4 regions of the Streptomyces sp. NPDC039424 genome follow, and region 4 is predicted to be linked to each of the others. Evidence: riboswitches for the same ligand, from Rfam matches in the RefSeq annotation. Region 4 holds a riboswitch; each other region holds the start of a gene.
What was found. Region 4 has a riboswitch for cyclic di-AMP ahead of ACZ7L0_RS34145 (transglycosylase SLT domain-containing protein). Riboswitches for the same ligand answer to the same signal wherever they lie in the genome.
Positions count from the first base shown of each region.

Region 1: another riboswitch for cyclic di-AMP. It lies ahead of ACZ7L0_RS14335 (M23 family metallopeptidase); the one in region 4 lies ahead of ACZ7L0_RS34145 (transglycosylase SLT domain-containing protein).
Region 2: another riboswitch for cyclic di-AMP. It lies ahead of ACZ7L0_RS25595 (C40 family peptidase); the one in region 4 lies ahead of ACZ7L0_RS34145 (transglycosylase SLT domain-containing protein).
Region 3: another riboswitch for cyclic di-AMP. It lies ahead of ACZ7L0_RS01165 (M23 family metallopeptidase); the one in region 4 lies ahead of ACZ7L0_RS34145 (transglycosylase SLT domain-containing protein).

Region 1 is NZ_JBVKAI010000005.1:20,466-24,644, reverse strand. Features, by position in the region: gene ACZ7L0_RS14350 (MarR family winged helix-turn-helix transcriptional regulator) at 68-586, opposite strand; gene ACZ7L0_RS14345 (dihydrofolate reductase family protein) at 717-1,847, shown strand; tRNA gene ACZ7L0_RS14340 (tRNA-Met) at 1,940-2,013, shown strand; cyclic di-AMP (ydaO/yuaA leader) riboswitch at 2,250-2,418, shown strand; gene ACZ7L0_RS14335 (M23 family metallopeptidase) at 2,430-3,461, shown strand; gene ACZ7L0_RS14330 (aldo/keto reductase) at 3,570-4,179, shown strand, end outside.
Region 2 is NZ_JBVKAI010000011.1:13,251-17,429, reverse strand. Features, by position in the region: gene ACZ7L0_RS25600 (NAD-dependent epimerase/dehydratase family protein) at 1-417, shown strand, start outside; gene ACZ7L0_RS25595 (C40 family peptidase) at 393-1,991, opposite strand; cyclic di-AMP (ydaO/yuaA leader) riboswitch at 2,000-2,174, opposite strand; gene ACZ7L0_RS25590 (PP2C family protein-serine/threonine phosphatase) at 2,357-3,586, opposite strand; gene ACZ7L0_RS25585 (DUF1996 domain-containing protein) at 3,834-4,179, shown strand, end outside.
Region 3 is NZ_JBVKAI010000001.1:233,429-237,607, forward strand. Features, by position in the region: gene ACZ7L0_RS01160 (SGNH/GDSL hydrolase family protein) at 1-725, opposite strand, end outside; gene ACZ7L0_RS01165 (M23 family metallopeptidase) at 978-1,913, opposite strand; cyclic di-AMP (ydaO/yuaA leader) riboswitch at 1,918-2,076, opposite strand; gene ACZ7L0_RS01170 (alpha-galactosidase) at 2,384-4,179, opposite strand, start outside.
Region 4 is NZ_JBVKAI010000019.1:8,291-12,469, reverse strand. Features, by position in the region: gene ACZ7L0_RS34155 (NAD(P)-binding domain-containing protein) at 1-955, shown strand, start outside; gene ACZ7L0_RS34150 (HAD family hydrolase) at 1,150-1,956, shown strand; gene ACZ7L0_RS34145 (transglycosylase SLT domain-containing protein) at 1,986-2,474, opposite strand; cyclic di-AMP (ydaO/yuaA leader) riboswitch at 2,478-2,650, opposite strand; gene ACZ7L0_RS34140 (polyprenyl synthetase family protein) at 3,174-4,179, shown strand, end outside.

The DNA of each region.
Region 1 (4,179 bases), on a different contig from region 4:
AAGCAGATCCTCGGCGGGAACCCTACTCCATGCTTGAAATTTGAAGCAACGGGAAATCCGAGAAAGGTCACGAACAGGGCGGCGAGGAGCGGCGGCGCCACGGCACCTCGTCGGGCGCGGGCCGGGACGCCCCGTCCCCCTGGAGCGCCCGCACGATCCCCTCGCAGATCTCCTCCAGCTGTTCCACCTGATCCGGCGCGAGGTGGTCGAACAGCGAGGCCCGGACGGTCTCCACATGGCCGGGCGCCGCACGCTCCAGTACGGCCATCCCCTCGTCGGTGAGGGCGGCGACACTGCCCCGCTTGTCCCACCGGCAGCTCTCGCGGCGCACCAGCCCGTCCTTCTCCAGCCGGGTCACCGCGTAGGTCAGGCGGCTGCGGGTGATCTTCAGTGCCTCGGCGAGTTCGGTCATACGCAGGCGGTGTTCCGGTGTCTCGGACAGGGTGGCCAGGATGGAGTAGTAAAGATGCGGCATGCCCGCGTCCTGCTGGAGCTGCCGGTCCAGCGCGTCCTCCAGGAGATGCGTCGCGGCCACGTACGCGCGCCAGGCGCGCTGCTCCTCGGGGGTGAGCCAGCGGGTCGTCATGCGGCCAGTGTAGGTTTGTTTCAAACTTGAACCAAGAGCCATGTCCGTCGGCCTGCCACCTGGCGGCTTTCTGTCCACCTTCCGCCCGCCTTCTGCCCGCCTTCGTCCGTCCTCGGAAGAGAGTGCGTCGATGCCCCGTCCGTACGTCCTGCTGTCCGCCGCCGTCTCCCTCGACGGCTACCTCGACGACACCGGCCCCGACCGGCTGCTGCTCTCCAGCCCGGCCGACTTCGACCGGGTCGACGAGGTACGGGCGTCCGTGGACGCGATCCTGGTCGGCGCCGGCACCATCCGCGCCGACAATCCGCGGCTGCTGGTCAACTCGCCCGAGCGGCGGGCGGCCAGGCTCGCCGCAGGGCAGGCCGAGTACCCCCTCAAGGTCACCGTCAGCGGCTCCGGCGACCTGGACCCGGACGCGAACTTCTGGCACACGGGCGGCGAGAAGGTCCTCTACACGACCGACGAGGGCGCCGAGCGGGCCCGCGCACGGCGCCTCGCGACCGACGTCGTCCCGCTGGGCGCCGACCTCGACTGGCCGGCCGTACTCGATCATCTGTACGCGGTGCGCGGGGTGCGGCGCCTGATGGTCGAGGGCGGCGGAACCATCCACACGCAGCTGCTGCGGCAGGGCCTGGCCGACGAGCTGCACCTGGTCCTGGCCCCCCTGCTCGTCGGCGACCCGGCCGCGCCCCGCCTCTTCGGGCCCGGGGGCTACCAGGCCGGACGGCTGCGGCTGCTGGAGGCGCGGCGCATCGAGGACGTCGTCCTGATGCGCTACGAGCCCACCGCGCCCGGCACCGGCGCCGCGGCCGCCGCTGCCGACCGCCACTGGCTGCGGATCGCCTGCGAGCTGGCGGCGCTGTGCCCGCCCTCCGAGACGGCGTTCAGCGTGGGGGCGGTGGTGGTGGCCGCCGACGGGACGGAGCTCGCGCGCGGTCACTCGCGGGAGGGGGGCGATCCCGTGGTCCACGCGGAGGAGGCGGCGCTGGCCAAGATCCCGGCCGGCGACCCCCGGCTGGCCGACGCCACGGTGTACAGCAGCCTCGAACCGTGCGCCCGCCGGACCTCCCGGCCCGCGCCGTGCGCCCGGCTGATCCTCGACGCGGGAGTACGCAGAGTGGTCACGGCATGGCGGGAGCCGGACACGTTCGTCGCCGGGGCCGACGGGAGCGGGCTGCTGGCGGCCGGCGGCGTGGACGTGGTCGTCCTGCCGGAGTACGAGGCCGCGGCGAAGGAGCCGAACCGGCACCTGCCGAGCTGACCGCGAGCACGTGCGGGCACGGGCGGAAAACCGCAGGTCGAAAACCCGTGTACGAGCTGTCCTGCGCATGGCGTACACTGGAGTCACAACGACGCGGGGTGGAGCAGCTCGGTAGCTCGCTGGGCTCATAACCCAGAGGTCGCAGGTTCAAATCCTGTCCCCGCTACTGAAGGCTCAGGGCCGGGATCCAGTACATGGATCCCGGCCCTGAGTGTTTTCCCCCGGCGGCCTCCGCCCCCTGGCGCGCGAAGCAGTCAACTCGCCCGGTTTTCACCGGTGATGGCCGGTAAGGTCCCCTGTGAAAACGTTAATGATCAAGTGGAACAGCTTGGAAACTGACAGGTAGGTCTATTAACGTTCGATAACGCAGCGCGGTCGTCCCAGCCGTCACCCGAGACGGCTCCGTGCGCACTGCCGAATCCCGCGAGGGAACCGGGGAACCACCACCTTGGGGTGAATCACGCGTACACCATCGTGAACTCACGTTGAGTCCACGAGAGATATACGCGCGTAGGAGACCTTCCCGCTCCGAACCCGTCAGCTAACCCGGTAGGCGATACGGAAGGAAAGGAGCACGCCCGCGTGGCGTCAAACCGGCCTGCCCCCACCGCCCCGTTCGTGCCGAGCCAGCGCACCGAGACCTTCGGCTACGGCGAGTACCGCACCGACGAGGGCCCCTGGGAGGAGTGGAACCCCACCGAGGAGTCCCTCCCCCCGGTACGCGGCCGGCACCGCGTCAGCAAGCAGCGCGGCGGCGGACTCGCCCGCAGCTCCACCGTCCTCGGCGTCGGTGTCATAGCCGCCGTCGGCGCGGGCGGTATGGCCAGCGCCAACACCGGCAAGCCGCCGGTCTCCATCTCCCTGCCCGACATGGCGTCCGTCAGCTCCCTGCTGAGCGACGACGCCGGCGGCGCCAAGGCCGAGGCGGCCACCCTGACCCACGTCGGCGTGGCCTCCGCCGGCACCGACGAGGGCACCACCGACGCCGGCGAGGCACTGCGCAGCCGGATCATGGCCCAGGCCGAGCTGCAGCAGAGCCAGGTCGCCGGCAAGGCCACCGCCCGCGCCATGGCCGCCGCCGAGAAGCAGTCCGCCGAGGCGGCCGCCAAGGCGGAGAAGGAGGCCGCCGCCAAGGCCGCCGCCGCCAAGGAGAAGGCGGAGGACGCCGCCGAGAAGCAGGCCGAGGCCGACCGCCTCGCCAAGCTGGCCAAGCAGTACACGCTGCCGACCTCCTCGTACACGATCACCTCGACCTTCGGCCAGGCCGGCGCCATGTGGTCCTCCGGGTACCACACCGGCCTCGACTTCGCCGCGCCGACCGGCACGCTGATCAAGGCCGTCCACAGCGGCACGATCACCGAGGCGGGCTGGGCCGGTTCCTACGGCTACCGCACGATCCTCACCCTCGACGACGGCACCGAGCTGTGGTTCTGCCACCAGTCCTCGATCAACGTCAAGGCCGGTCAGAAGGTCGGCACCGGTGAGGTCATCGGCCGCGTCGGCGCCACCGGCAACGTCACCGGCCCGCACCTCCACCTCGAGGTCCACCCCGGCGGCCAGCCCACCGGCATCGACCCGATGGCGTGGCTGCGCGGCAAGGGCCTCACCCCCTGACCCCCACCTCCGGTCCCTGGCGGCCTTGACGACAACCCCCCGACGTCAGGGCTGCCGGTTTCCCCGTATGCGGAATGCCTGCCACCGGTTCGGTCGTTGAATCAAGGCATGACTTCTCCCCGCAAACTCGGCTCCTCCGACCTCCAGGTCTTCCCGCTCTCCCTCGGCGGCAACGTCTTCGGCTGGACCGCCGACCAGGCGCAGTCCTTCGCCGTCCTCGACGCCTACGCGGCGGCCGGCGGCAACTTCCTCGACACCGCCGACTCCTACTCGGCGTGGGTCGAGGGCAACGAGGGCGGCGAGTCCGAGACCATCATCGGCAACTGGGTGAAGGCCCGCGGCAACCGCTCCGACGTCGTCATCGCCACCAAGGTCAGCCAGCACCCCAAGTACCCGGGTCTGACCGCCGACAACATCAGGGCCGCGGCCGACGCCTCCCTGCGCCGCCTCGGCACCGATCACATCGACCTGTACTACACCCACTTCGACAAGACCGAAGTCCCCGTCGAGGAGATCATCGGGGCGCTCGACGGGCTGGTCCGGGCGGGCAAGGTCCGGCACATCGCCGCCTCCAACATCACGCCGGAGCGACTCCAGGAGTCCCTGGACTTCTCCGAGTGCGAGGGCTTCGCCCGGTACGTGGCGCTCCAGCCGCACTACAACCTCGTCTCGCGCGACACCTACGAGGGCCCCCTGCGCGACGTCGCCACCCGCGCCG
Region 2 (4,179 bases), on a different contig from region 4:
TTCAAGGGCTACTTCTGCTACGGCGCACCGGACTTCAGCTTCACTACGGCGGACGTACGGGACGTGGCCGACGCGCACATCCTGGCGGCGGAGAACCCGGCGGCCAGGGGCCGCTACATCGTCGCGGCCGAGACGATGACGTCCTTCCACGAGATGTCCCGCATCATCCGCGCCCGCCATCCGCGCGACCTGCGACTGCCCCGCACCGCGCTCCCGCACTGGCCGGTGCGCGTCCTGGGTCCGGCCTTCGGCCTCACCCAGGACTACATCCGCAAACACCTCGGCATCCGATTCCGCGTGGACAACAGCCGGAGCGTGCGCGAACTGGGCCTCACCTACCGCCCGGTCGAGGAGACCCTGCTGGACCACTACGAGAGCCGGCGCGGCCGGCCTCACGCCGGCCGTACGACCCGGTGAATCGCCGACTCCCCGGCGCCGTACACCGACTCCTCGCGGATGTACGCGCCCGGGCCCGGTGCGTGGATCATCATGCCGTTGCCGACGTAGAGGCCGACGTGCCTGTCGTCGTCGAAGAAGAACACGAGATCTCCGGCCTGCGCGTCGCTCAGCGCGAGCGGCATGCCCGCGTCCGCCTGCTGCTGCGCGGACCGGGGCAGCGTCACGCCCGCGACGCGCCAGGCGGCCTGGATCAGACTGGAGCAGTCGTACGACTCCGGTCCGGTCGCACCCCAGACACAGGGCCGCCCGATCTGCGCCCGGGCGAAGGCGATCGCCTTCGCTGCCTTGCCGTCGTACGGGGACTGGGGGGCGGGGGCGATGACAGGGGCGGGAGCGGCCAATGATCCGGTGTCGGTCAGGGGGGCGGCGGGGAAGGTCCCGGTGTTCGTGAGCGGGTTGGGGGCGGCGAAGGATCCGGTCTCGGTCAAGGGGGCCGCGGCGGCGAAGGACCCGGTGTCCGTGAGCGGGTTGGGGACCGCGAAGGATCCGGAGCTCGTGAGCGGCTCGGGGACGGCGAAGGTCCCGGTACCGGTCAGGGGGGCCGCGGCGGGGAAGGAGCCCGTGTCGGTCAGGGGGGCCGCGGCGGCGAACGACCCGGTGTCCGTCAGGGGGTTGGGGACGGCGAAGGTCCCAGTGTTGGTCAGCGGGTTGGGGACCGCGAAGGTCCCGGTGTTGGCGACGGGGTTGGGGACTGCGAAGGATCCGGTGTCGGTGACCGGGTTGGGGACTGCGAAGGATCCGGTGTCGGTGACCGGGTCGGGGACTGCGAAGGTCCCGGTGTTGGCGACGGGGTTGGGGACCGCGAAGGTCCCGGTGTTCGTCAGCGGGTTGGGAACGGCGAACGTGCCGGTGTCGGTCAGGGGGGCCGTGGCGGTGGGGAAGGAGCCGGTGCCCGTCAGGGGGCCGGAGGTGAGGGCTCCCGCGGCGCGCCAGGCGGTCTCGGCCGGTCGCGGTGGTTCGAGGGCCAGGGGCTGCGAGGCCGGCTGGGCGGTGCGCCGGGACAGCAGCTCGCGGGCCTCGGCCAGCTTCCGCTGGTTGCGGCTCTTGGCGGTCGCCGGGCTGGAAGGCTCCCGCTCGGTGGCGGGGCCCGGGAGGGCCTTGGGCGGCTCCAGCTCGCGCCGTGCCTCCGACGCGGCGGGCAGCGCGGCGACGGGCCGGGCGGTGAGCTCCGCGACGGCCCGGCCGGCCGCCGGCCCGGCGGTCAGCTCCGGAAGCGGCTCACGGCCGAGCAGACCGGCCGCCGGCCGCTCCGCGGAGCGGCCCGGCGCCGGGCGTTTCGGCGCCCGGTCGGCCGGCAGCGCGGCGGGCACGGTCGGCCCCAGCTTGGCGCGCGCGCCGTCGAACCACTGCCGGGGGACACCGTCGAGGCCGGAACCGGAGCGCCCTCCCGTCCCGTTGAGCGCGGAGAAGGGGCGGGTGCGATTCCCCGAGGTCATCGCACGGGTCGCGTTGTAGTTCCCGGTGGCGTTCTCGGCCTGGTCGTAGAGGGTGTCGATTCGCTGCCGAACCTCGTCGCGGCTTTCGCGCGCCATGGGGGACGTACTCCTTCCGTGCTCCGCCTACCGGGTTAGCTGTCGGGTTCGGGCGGTCGATGGTGGAAGGCATGCCCTACGGCCCTTGCCCTGTCGGGCGGTTGGGCCGATTCACCCCAAGTTTCGGTGGGTCCCCGGCTCCGGCTGCCACGCTGGAAGGACCGGACTCGGCGGAGGCCACGCGGCCCGGCGGGGTTCGCCGGGGGGAGCCGTGCGGCCTGGGCGTAAACCTAACGAACATGTGTGGCTGGTGTGAAGGTTGAAGCGCGGAATGTCCGATACGTAATTGTGATATTCATCTTGATGGTCATGATCATCTGGTGAAGAGGGTGCACGAGGGGGTAAAGACGGCACGAACTCCCGCCTCACAGCCGCATGATGACCAGCGCGGTGTCGTCGGTCGCACCCTCCCGCGGCAGCAACTCCCGCAGGACGGCGTCGGCGAGATCCTCCGGGTCGGCGTCCCGGTGCCGTACGAGGACGTCGGCGAGGTGGGCCAGCCCGGCGTCGATGTCCTCGTGCCGCCGCTCGATCAGGCCGTCGGTGTACAGGACGAGGGTGGCCCCGTGGTCGAAGGCGGTGTGCGCCTCGGGCCGGGGCCGGGGGTCCGGCCGCGCGTCCAGCGGGGGATCGGTGGCGCGGTCGAGGAACTCCACGCTCCCGTCGGCATGGAGCAGCACGGGCGGCGGATGCCCCGCGCTGCTGTACGACAGGTTGCGCCGGTCGAAGTCGATGAAGGCCGCCACGGCCGTGGCCGACTCCGCCCCGTCGACCACATGGGCGTACTCCCCCAGGGCGTTCAGGGCCTGCGCGGGCCCCTCGGCGACCCGGCAGGCGGCGCTGAGCGCGCTGCGCAGCTGACCCATCACACAGGCGGCCCGCAGACCGTGCCCGACCACGTCGCCGACCGACAGGCCGATGCAGTCACCGCCGACCCGGTCGACCAGGTCGTACCAGTCGCCGCACACGTTCAGCGCGCTCACCGCGGGCTGGTACCGCACGGCGGCCCGGCGGCGCCCCACCTGCCGGCGGTCGGGGAGCATCGCCTCCTGGAGGGCGAGCGCCACCTCCCGGTCCCGGGCCTGGGCCCGGCGCAGCCGTTCGTTCAGCTCCTGCAGTTCCCGGGCCCGCCGGTACAGCTCGGCCTCGAGCACCCGGGTCCGGTCGCTGTCGCCGCGGTTGCGAGCCCGGATGAGTTCGGTGACCTCCTCGACCCGGTGCACCAGCAGCACCACCGTCCCGTCCGGGCCGAACACCGGCGCGTTGACGGGGCTCCAGTAGCGCTCCTCCCAGTGTCCGGGCCGGTCGGTGAGCTCGACGTCGTACCGCTGGAGGGCCATCGTGTCCCGCTCGCCGGTGGCCAGTACCCGGCGCAGGGAGGCCGCCAGGTTCCGCATACCGGTCGCGGCGGGCTCGTTGGGGTTGTCCGGGAACACGTCGAACAGGTAACGGCCCACGACCTCCGCGCGCCTGCGCCCGGCCATCCGGAGGAATTCCTCGTTGGCGTCCGCGTACACCAGGTCCGGCGTCAGCAGGGCGACCATACCCGGCAGCGCCTCGAACGCCGCCGCGTAGTCGATCTCCGTGTCCGCCATGCCTGCCGCCCAGTCCGACCGCCGGTATGGGCTCAGTTTCCCATGAAACCGGCACGTGAGCGGGGGGAGAGGCGGTGATGGTGGACGCGGGCAACGAATTCCATGACCTCCGGGGACCGGCGTGCACCGTCCCCCGAACCTGTGAATTCACGATGAATCCCCGGGGCGCTTGAACACACCCGCGTCCGGCTCCGTATGGGACGGGGGCTTGCCATGCCGGCCGGCCATGAGGTGCGGGAGTACTACCTTGGGACGCAACAAGCGCAGACGCCCGACAGGCGCACGACGCGCGACCTTCGCCGCGGTCGCGCTGATGCTGGGCGGAGGTGGACTGGTCGCGGCGAACGTCTACGCGTCGGCGACCGAGGGCGGCACGGGCGACGACGCCCAGGTGCGGCGGGACGGAAGCGGCTGGGGCCAGGGTTCGGCCACCATCGACTGCCCGGACGTCGGCAGCCGCCTGACCTCCGTGCCGGACCCGGCGAGGGCGGACGTCGACCGCGAACTCGCGCTGCTGGACCAGCAGGTCGCGGCCGCCTACCAGCAACTCCAGGCGTCGGCGCGGGAGATCCAGCAGGACCCGGGGTCGGCCG
Region 3 (4,179 bases), on a different contig from region 4:
ACATGGTCACCGGAGGACTCGCCGCGCAGACGGCGGCCGATCCACGGGACCAGGTACTCGCGGGCCCAGTGGACGTCGTCGCGGCGGACGTCGAGCGTGCCGCGGGGCGGGAGCGGGGGCCAGGGCTGCTCCGGGTCGGCCGGGACCTCCAGTCCGAGGACCTGGCCGGCGCGCAGGGCCACGCGCGTGTGTCCGTCGGGCGAGAGATGGAGCCGGTCGTGGTCCCAGGCGCGCCGGTCCTGGATCGTCTTGAGGGACCACAGGTCGAGCACGGGACAGCCGTACCGGTCGGCGATGGCCCGGACGTGCCCGTTGTACGTGGCGATCTTGCCGCGCAGATGCTTGAGCACGGGCACACCGCGGGTGTCGAAGCCGGTCGTCACCAGGACCGTACCGGCGACGGAGACGAGCCGCGCCACCGACCGCTCGAAGCGCTCGGCCACCTCGTCGGGGTCGGTGCCGGGCCGGATGATGTCGTTGCCGCCCGCGCAGAAGGACACCAGGTCCGGGGCGAGTTCGACGGCCCGCGGGACCTGGTGCTCCACGATCTGGTCGAGCAGTTTGCCGCGCACCGCGAGGTTCGCGTACCGGAAGTCGCCCTCGGGCCGCCGGTCCGCGAGCAGTACCGCGAACCGGTCGGCCCAGCCGACGAACGCCCCGTCGGGGCCGGGGTCGCCCACGCCCTCGGTGAAGCTGTCCCCCACCGCCACGTACGACCCGATCACTGATCTGTTGTCATTCTTCGAATCGTCTGCCACGTCGGACCATGATTCACCTTCCGATGTGACCTACGCGACCGTAATACGGGGTTGACGGTCGGTGAGATAAGCCACTGCCCCAATAAGCGTCATCCGGGAATACGCCACACCCGGAAGCCGGTGATCCGGAAATGGCTCCCACGGTCCGACGGTCGGCACACCGAAGGCCGGACCCGGGGATCAGGGGTCCGGCCTTCGGTGGCCTTGATGGCCCGCCTGTCAGGCGACGGCGACGCCGTGCGAGCGCAGGTAGGCGACCGGGTCCACGTCGGAGCCGTAGTTCGGCGTGGTGCGGATCTCGAAGTGCAGGTGCGGGCCGGTCACGTTGCCGGTCGCGCCGGAGAGGCCGACCTGCTGGCCCGCGGAGACGGTCTGCCCGGCCGAGACGGAGAGCGCGGAGAGGTGGCCGTACTGGGCGTAGTAGCCGTCGGCGAGCTTGATCACGACCTGGTTGCCGTAGGCGCCGCCCCAGCCCGCGGAGACGACCGTGCCCGCGCCCACGGCCTTGAGCGGGGTGCCGGTCGGGACCACGAAGTCGACGCCCGTGTGGTAGCCGCTGGACCACATGCTGCCCGCCACGTGGTAGCCGGTGCCGACGGCGGCGCTCGCCACGGGGAGGGTGAAGCCGGTGGCGGCGCCGGACGACGACCGGGACCGGGTCTGCGACGCCGACTGCGAGTCGGACTTCACCGACGGCTTCGACGAGGGCTTGGACGGCGACTTGGCCCGCGAGGCGGTCGAAGAGCCGGTGGAAGCGGAGGACTCGGTGCTCGTCGGCGCGGCCTTCTTGCCGAGGCTCAGCTTCAGGCCGGGGTGGATCAGTGAGGGGTCGCTGCCGACGGCCTCGCGGTTGTCCTCGTAGAGCCGGTGCCAGCCGCCGCTGACGTGCTGCTCGTCGGCGATCCTGGAGAGGTAGTCGCCGGCCTTCACCGTGTAGGTGCGCACTTCCGACTGCGCGGTGGAGGTCTTCTTCTCGGCCACCGGCACGGCCTGGACGGCCTTTTCGGGAGCCGAGTCCTTGGCGGGGGTGGCGGCATGGGCGCCGGTGGCACCCATGAGGGGCAGGGCCAGCGCGGCGCCGCCGGTTCCGGCCACGGCGATCGAGCGGGTGAAACGCCGGTTCTTGGGACGGCGGTGCTTACCCTTCGCGGGCATGACGGGTTCCTCTCCGGCGCCTGCGAGGTGAGCTGTCGGGTTCGGGCTGGAGATGCCCGGCCGCGCGGTGCGCGGCTTCACCCCTAGCCTGTTCCGGAGACCGGAACAGGCAGTCGTGCCTGGTGGGTCCCCCGCTCCTGCCGGGCACGGGTGAGTGTGTGCGGGTTCCGGGCGGCGGCAGGATTCGGCGGTCCGTCCGGAGTGGTGGCGAACGTAAGCGAGCAGGACACACAGGGACAAGCGGATGGTTCCCTCTGTCCGTGTTTCGCTTGATCCGTTATGGGAATTCCCGGTCACCCTCCGTGAATTCCCCCTGGCTTCGCGCCCTCAATTCCCAGGAAAACCCTGCGAATTACGTGGACATGACGCGCGACGCTCGGTCACCACTATGACGCTCCTCACCCACCCGTCCCCCATGTCCCGCTATTACATGGCGAGTTGTGATGAAGGGGCTAATTCAGGCAGAAGACTCAGATGCGACGCAGACGGACAACCGTCGCATCGAAGTCACCGCGCAGTCCGGTGCGCAGTCCGTGGTGCAGCAGGACGGCACCCCGGTGAACTTCGCCCGTTTCGCGGCATTCGTACGCTGCCGTGGGGTCGAGGCCGCTGAGCCTCAGCGCCGGGACCGGCTCGCCGTACCGCTGTGCCTGGAGCCAGGCGAGGACGACCGCCTCGTCCCCGAGGACGTACTGCAACGCGCTCAGCCCGCCCTCCGGGGGCCGCAGCCGGTAGAGCTCGCCGCGCTGCACGACCGGACGGATCTCCTTGTAGAGCTCCACCCACTCCCGGGCCTCGGTGAGCTCCTCCTCGGTCCACTCGGAGAGGTCGCCGCCGACGCCGAGGACTCCGGCCATGGCGCTGACGAAGCGGAAGCGCAGGGTGCTGACCCGGCCGTTGAGCTGGGTGTTCGGACTGTCGGTGACCCAGGCGGCCATGGTCCGCGCGGGGTGGATCTGGCTGAAGCCGTGCTGGATGGCGAGCCGGTCCAGCGGGTCGGTGTTGTCGGAGGTCCACACCTGGTCCGTACGGCTCATCACGCCGAGGTCGATCCGGCCGCCGCCGCCCGAGCAGGACTCGAAGGCCACGCCCGGGTGGGCCGCCCGCAGCCGGTCGAGCAGCGCGTACAGGGCGTGGACGTGGTCCACCCACAGCCGCTGCGGGTACGGCTCGCCGGGCCAGCCCGCGTCGGTGAAGCAGCGGTTGAAGTCCCACTTCACGTAGTCGACCGGGGCGTTGGACAGGAGACCGTCGAGTTGCCGCCAGAGGTACTCCTGGACGTCCTCACGGGCCAGGTTGAGGACGAGCTGATTGCGGAATTCCGTCCGCTTTCGTCCCGGTTGGAACTGCACCCAGTCGGGGTGGGCGCGGTACAGCTCACTGTCGGGGTTGACCATCTCGGGCTCGACCCAGATGCCGAACTGCATGCCGAGGGCGTGCACGTAGTCCGCGAGCGGCTTGAGGCCGCCCGGGAAGCGCTCGGGGTTGGGCGTCCAGTCGCCGAGTCCGGCCCGGTCGCTGGTGCGGGCGCCGAACCAGCCGTCGTCGACCACGAAGAGCTCCACGCCGATCGCGGCGGCGCGCCGGGCGAGGGTGGCCTGCTGGTCCTCGGAGATGTCGAAGTTGGTGGCCTCCCAGGAGTTGAACAGCACGGGCCGGTCCCGGTCCGCGTCCGGGATGACGTACGCCCGCTGGTAGGCGTGCCAGGTGCGGCTGGCGCCGCCGAAGCCGCCGTCGCTCCACAGGCCCGCGAAGACGGGCGTGGTGTACGACTCCCCGGGCGCCAGCGCCAGCAGGCCGGAGTCGTCGTAGCCCGCGCCCCCGGTGATCTGCACGCGCGCGTCGGGGAGTTGGGCGACCGCGATCCGCCAGGACCCCGACCAGCCCAGGGCGCAGCCGTAGACCTCCCCGCGCTCCTCGGTGGCGTCGGTGTCGAGCGCGACCCAGGGCAGGTGCTGGTGGCCGGTGTGGCCGCGGCGGCTGCCGATGACCTTGTCGCCGTAGGTGAGCGGCGCGCGCGCCAGCCGGGACTCGGCGGCCCAGCGGCCGTGCAGCTGGGACAGCCGCCAGCCGTCCCGGTCGGGCAGCGTCCAGGTGGCGGCGTCGGCGCGCAGCAGCTCCACGCGCGCGTCCCCCTCGTTGCCGACGCTCACCCAGCGCTCGACGACGTCCCCGCGCATCCGGTAGTGCAGGGTGATCGCGAGCCCCGCGTCCCGGAAGCGGAGCCGGAGTTCGTCGCCGTCGGCGTCGTACGCCTCGAAGGTCC
Region 4 (4,179 bases):
CATCATCCCCGTGGAGACCTTCGTCGCCTACGGCGAGTGGTTCCAGCGGAAGCTGCTTCCCGACCTGGAGCGGGTGCGGGTGGTTTCCGTGGACCGTGGCACGGGCGGCGGCTTCGAACTGAAGCTGGACTCCGGGGAGTCGTTCACCGCCCGCGCGGTCGTGGTCGCCACCGGCCTGTCCGGGCTGGCCCACCTCCCGGCAGAGCTGGCGTCGGCGGCGCCGGACGGCCCCAGCCCCACCGGCCCGGTCTCCCACAGCTCCCAGCACCACGACCTGACCCGGTTCTCCGGCAGGGAGCTGATCGTCGTCGGCGCCGGCCAGTCCGCGCTGGAGACGGCGGCCCTGGCGGCGGAGGCGGGCGCGCGGGTGCGGGTGGTGTCGCGGGGCCGCGGCCGGGTCGCCTTCGGCGCCCCGCCCTGGCACCAGCCGAGGCTGCGCCCCGAGTCCCCCTTCGGCCGCGCCTGGTCCCTCTGGGCGCTGACCTACTACCCGCACCCCTACCGCTACCTCCCGGCCCGTACCCGCCACTACCTGGTCCGCCGCGTCCTCGGCCCGCTCGGCGCCTGGTGGCTGCGCGACCGCTTCGAGGACAAGGTCGAGGTGACGGAGGTCGAGCGGGTGGTCGGCGCGGACGCCTGCGACGGCAGCCCCGTCCTCACCGTCCGCGCCCCCGCCGGTCACACCATCCGGCTCCCCGCCGACCATGTGATCGCGGCCACCGGCTACCGCGTGGACCTCGCGGCCATGGACTTCCTCGGCCACGAACTGCGCACCCGGCTCGCCGTCAGCCGGGGCACGCCCCGCCTGGGCGCGGGATACGTCTCGTCCATCCCCGGCCTGTACTTCACCGGCCTTCCGGCGGCGTCGTCGTACGGCCCGGTGATGCGCTTCGTCTGCGGCACCGGGTTCGCCTCCCCCCGCCTGACGAAACACCTGGCGGCGGCCCACCACTGAGCCACCCTGCCCGGGCTCCGCCCACACCCAGGAAGGCCCGGGCCACCCCAGCCACCAGCCCGCTCGATGTCCTCACCGTCTCGGTCGCCAACGTGTTCAACCGCCCCCACACCACCATCAAGGAGCCCGCGGGCACCACTTGGGGCTGAGAACGGGGGTGAGTCGTGGGGGCGCGGGGTCCGTATTCTCTGATCATGGCCGCACCCCCCGCATATTCACTCGTCGCAACCGACCTCGACGGAACGCTCCTGCGCGGCGACGACACCCTCTCCGACCGCTCCCTCGCCGCCCTCGCGCGGGCCGGGGAAGCGGGGGCCCGGCACCTCGTGGTGACCGGGCGCCCGGCACCCCGGGTACGGCCGCTGCTGGACGACCTCGGTTGCACGGGGCTCGCGGTGTGCGGCCAGGGCGCGCAGGTGTACGACGCCGGAGCCGACCGCCTGCTCTGGTCGATCACCCTGGACCGGGAGCTGGCGGAGACCGCGCTCGGCAAGATCGAGGCCGAGGTGGGGGAGGTGTACGCGGCCGTCGACCAGGACGGTGTGGACGGGCTCACGCTCATCGAGCCCGGCTACCTGATGCCCCACCCGACGCTCCCCGCCGTACGGGTCGAGCGGCGCGCCGACCTGTGGCGCGAGCCGATCAGCAAGGTCCTGCTGCGCCATCACGCCCTGTCCGACGACGAGTTGGCGGCCACGGCCCGTTCGGTCGTGGGGTCGCTGGCGACGGTCACCATGTCGGGGCCCGGGACCGTCGAGCTCCAGCCGTGCGGGGTCACCAAGGCGACCGGGCTGGCGCTGGCCGCCGAGCATCTCGGGCTGAGCGCCGAACGGGCCGTCGCCTTCGGGGACATGCCCAACGACATCCCGATGTTCGACTGGGCCGCCCACGGTGTGGCGATGGCCAACGCCCACCCCGAACTGAAGGCGGTGGCCGACGAGATCACCACATCGAACGAGGACGACGGCATCGCCGTCGTCCTCGAAAGACTCTTCCCCTGACAGGGCCCTGAGGGGCCCTGCGGGTCAGGTCAGTACGCGCCGAACACGTTGTCGATCGAGCCGTAGCGGTGGGCGGCGTAGTTGCAGGCGGCCGTGATGTTCGCGACCGGGTCGTAGATGTTCCACGACGTACCGGCCACGTGGTAGGCGCGGAACGTCGGGTCGATGACCTGCAGCAGGCCCTTGGACGGGATGCCGGCGGCGGCGTTGGAGTCCCAGAGGTTGATGGCGTACTGGTTGCCCGACGACTCGCGGATCACGTTGCGGTAGATGCCGTAGTACGTACCCGGGATGCCCTTCTGGGCCATGACCGCGAGGGACTGGCGGATCCAGCCGTCGAGGTTGTTCGAGTACGTGACCGCGCCGGCGGTGGCCGCGGTGGGGGCGGTGGTGGGGGCCGCGGAGGCGCTGGTCGCGCCGATCAGCGGGAGGGCGAGCACGGCGGCGCCGGTGGTGGCGGCGGCGAGCTTGCGAGCGAGGCGGGCGAAGGGGGCACGGTGCTGAGCGGCAGCAGACATGGCGAAGTTCCTCTCCGTCGCCTGCGAGGTGAGCTGTCGGGTGCGGGCTGGGAGGTGCCCGGCCGTGCCGCCCGAAGGCGACACGACTTAACCCCGAGCCGTTCCGGGACGACGGATGCCGTCCGGACCGGCGACTTACCTGGTTCCCCCGCTCCTGCCGTACGCGAATGAGTTCGTCGAGTGGGTGCGATGGGCGGCGGCAGGATTCGGCGTTCCGCCCGGCGGACCGGAACGTATGCGAGAGCACATGTCCGGAACAAGTGCCAGATGCATACCTCGTCCTAGTTGACCTTGTTCTGGGGCGTATGAGGCACTTGATCCTTTGCGTCTGCCAAGCCTCAACTGGCCAGTGGTGAAAGGTGGAACACCGGGCGGGTCGGTGGGATGCGCCGAACCGGTGACGTGACCCAATTCACGGAATAGCAATAGCGGCAAATAGGGCATGAGGGACGCCGCATTGGGTAAGTGCATCGGGCGTGCAGGTGAGGGTCGATGAGGGTCGAGCTGCTCCAAGCGGCGCAGTCGCGTCGTACTTCCTGGTAAGTCGATAAATATCCACCCTTATCGACCGATCGAAAACATAACGGTGGGCGCCCTCGGTGATCGAAAGCTGACCGGATACGCTGACTCGAGTGAGGGCAGCGACCTATCGACAAACCGCGTAATCGCCAGCAGACACCAGCAGACAGGAGACCCCTCGTGACCGTCGTCGGGCCATTCGGGCTGAGCGTGCGGGACCAGGCTCTGGAAGCCGATGTCCAGGCCGGACTGGCGGCTGTCGAGGAGGGCCTGCTCGAAGCCACCAAGAGTGAGGTCCCCTTCATCACCGAGGCCGCGCAGCACCTCGTACGCGCGGGCGGGAAGCGGTTCCGGCCGCTGCTCGTGATGCTCGCGGCGCAGTTCGGGGACCCGTACGCGCCCGGGATCGTGCCCTCGGCCGTAGTCGTCGAGCTCACCCACCTCGCCACGCTGTACCACGACGACGTCATGGACGAGGCGGCCGTGCGCCGCGGGGTGGAGAGCGCGAACACCCGCTGGGGCAACTCGGTCGCCGTCCTCACCGGCGACTTCCTCTTCGCCCGCGCCTCGCAGATCCTCGCCGACCTCGGCCCCGAGGCCGTACGGGTGCAGGCCGTGGCGTTCGAGCGGCTGGTCACCGGGCAGATCCTGGAGACGGCCGGGCCGCAGGACGGCCGGGACCCGGTCGAGCACTACCTGGACGTGCTCGGCGGCAAGACCGGCTCGCTGGTGGCGGTCTCCTGCCGCTTCGGCGCGATGATGTCCGGGGCCGACGAGACCGTGGTCGACGTGCTGACCCAGTACGGCGAGCGGCTCGGCGTCGCCTTCCAGCTCGCGGACGACGTGCTGGACATCGCCTCCGACTCCCACGAGTCCGGCAAGACCCCCGGGACCGACCTGCGCGAGGGCATCCCCACCCTGCCCGTGCTGCGCCTCAGGGAGCGGGCGGCACGGCTGGGACTGCCCGAGGACATCGCCCTGTGCGACCTCCTCGACTCCGACCTCACCGACGACGCCCGGCACGCCGAGGCCCTGGCCGGCCTGCGCGCCCACCCGGCGCTGGAGCAGGCTCGCCGCGACACCGTGCGGTACGCGGAGGACGCCCGGGCGGCGCTGGCCCCGCTGCGCGAGTGCGACGCCAAGGCCGCGCTCATCCAGCTCTGCGACGCGGTGGTCCACCGGGCGG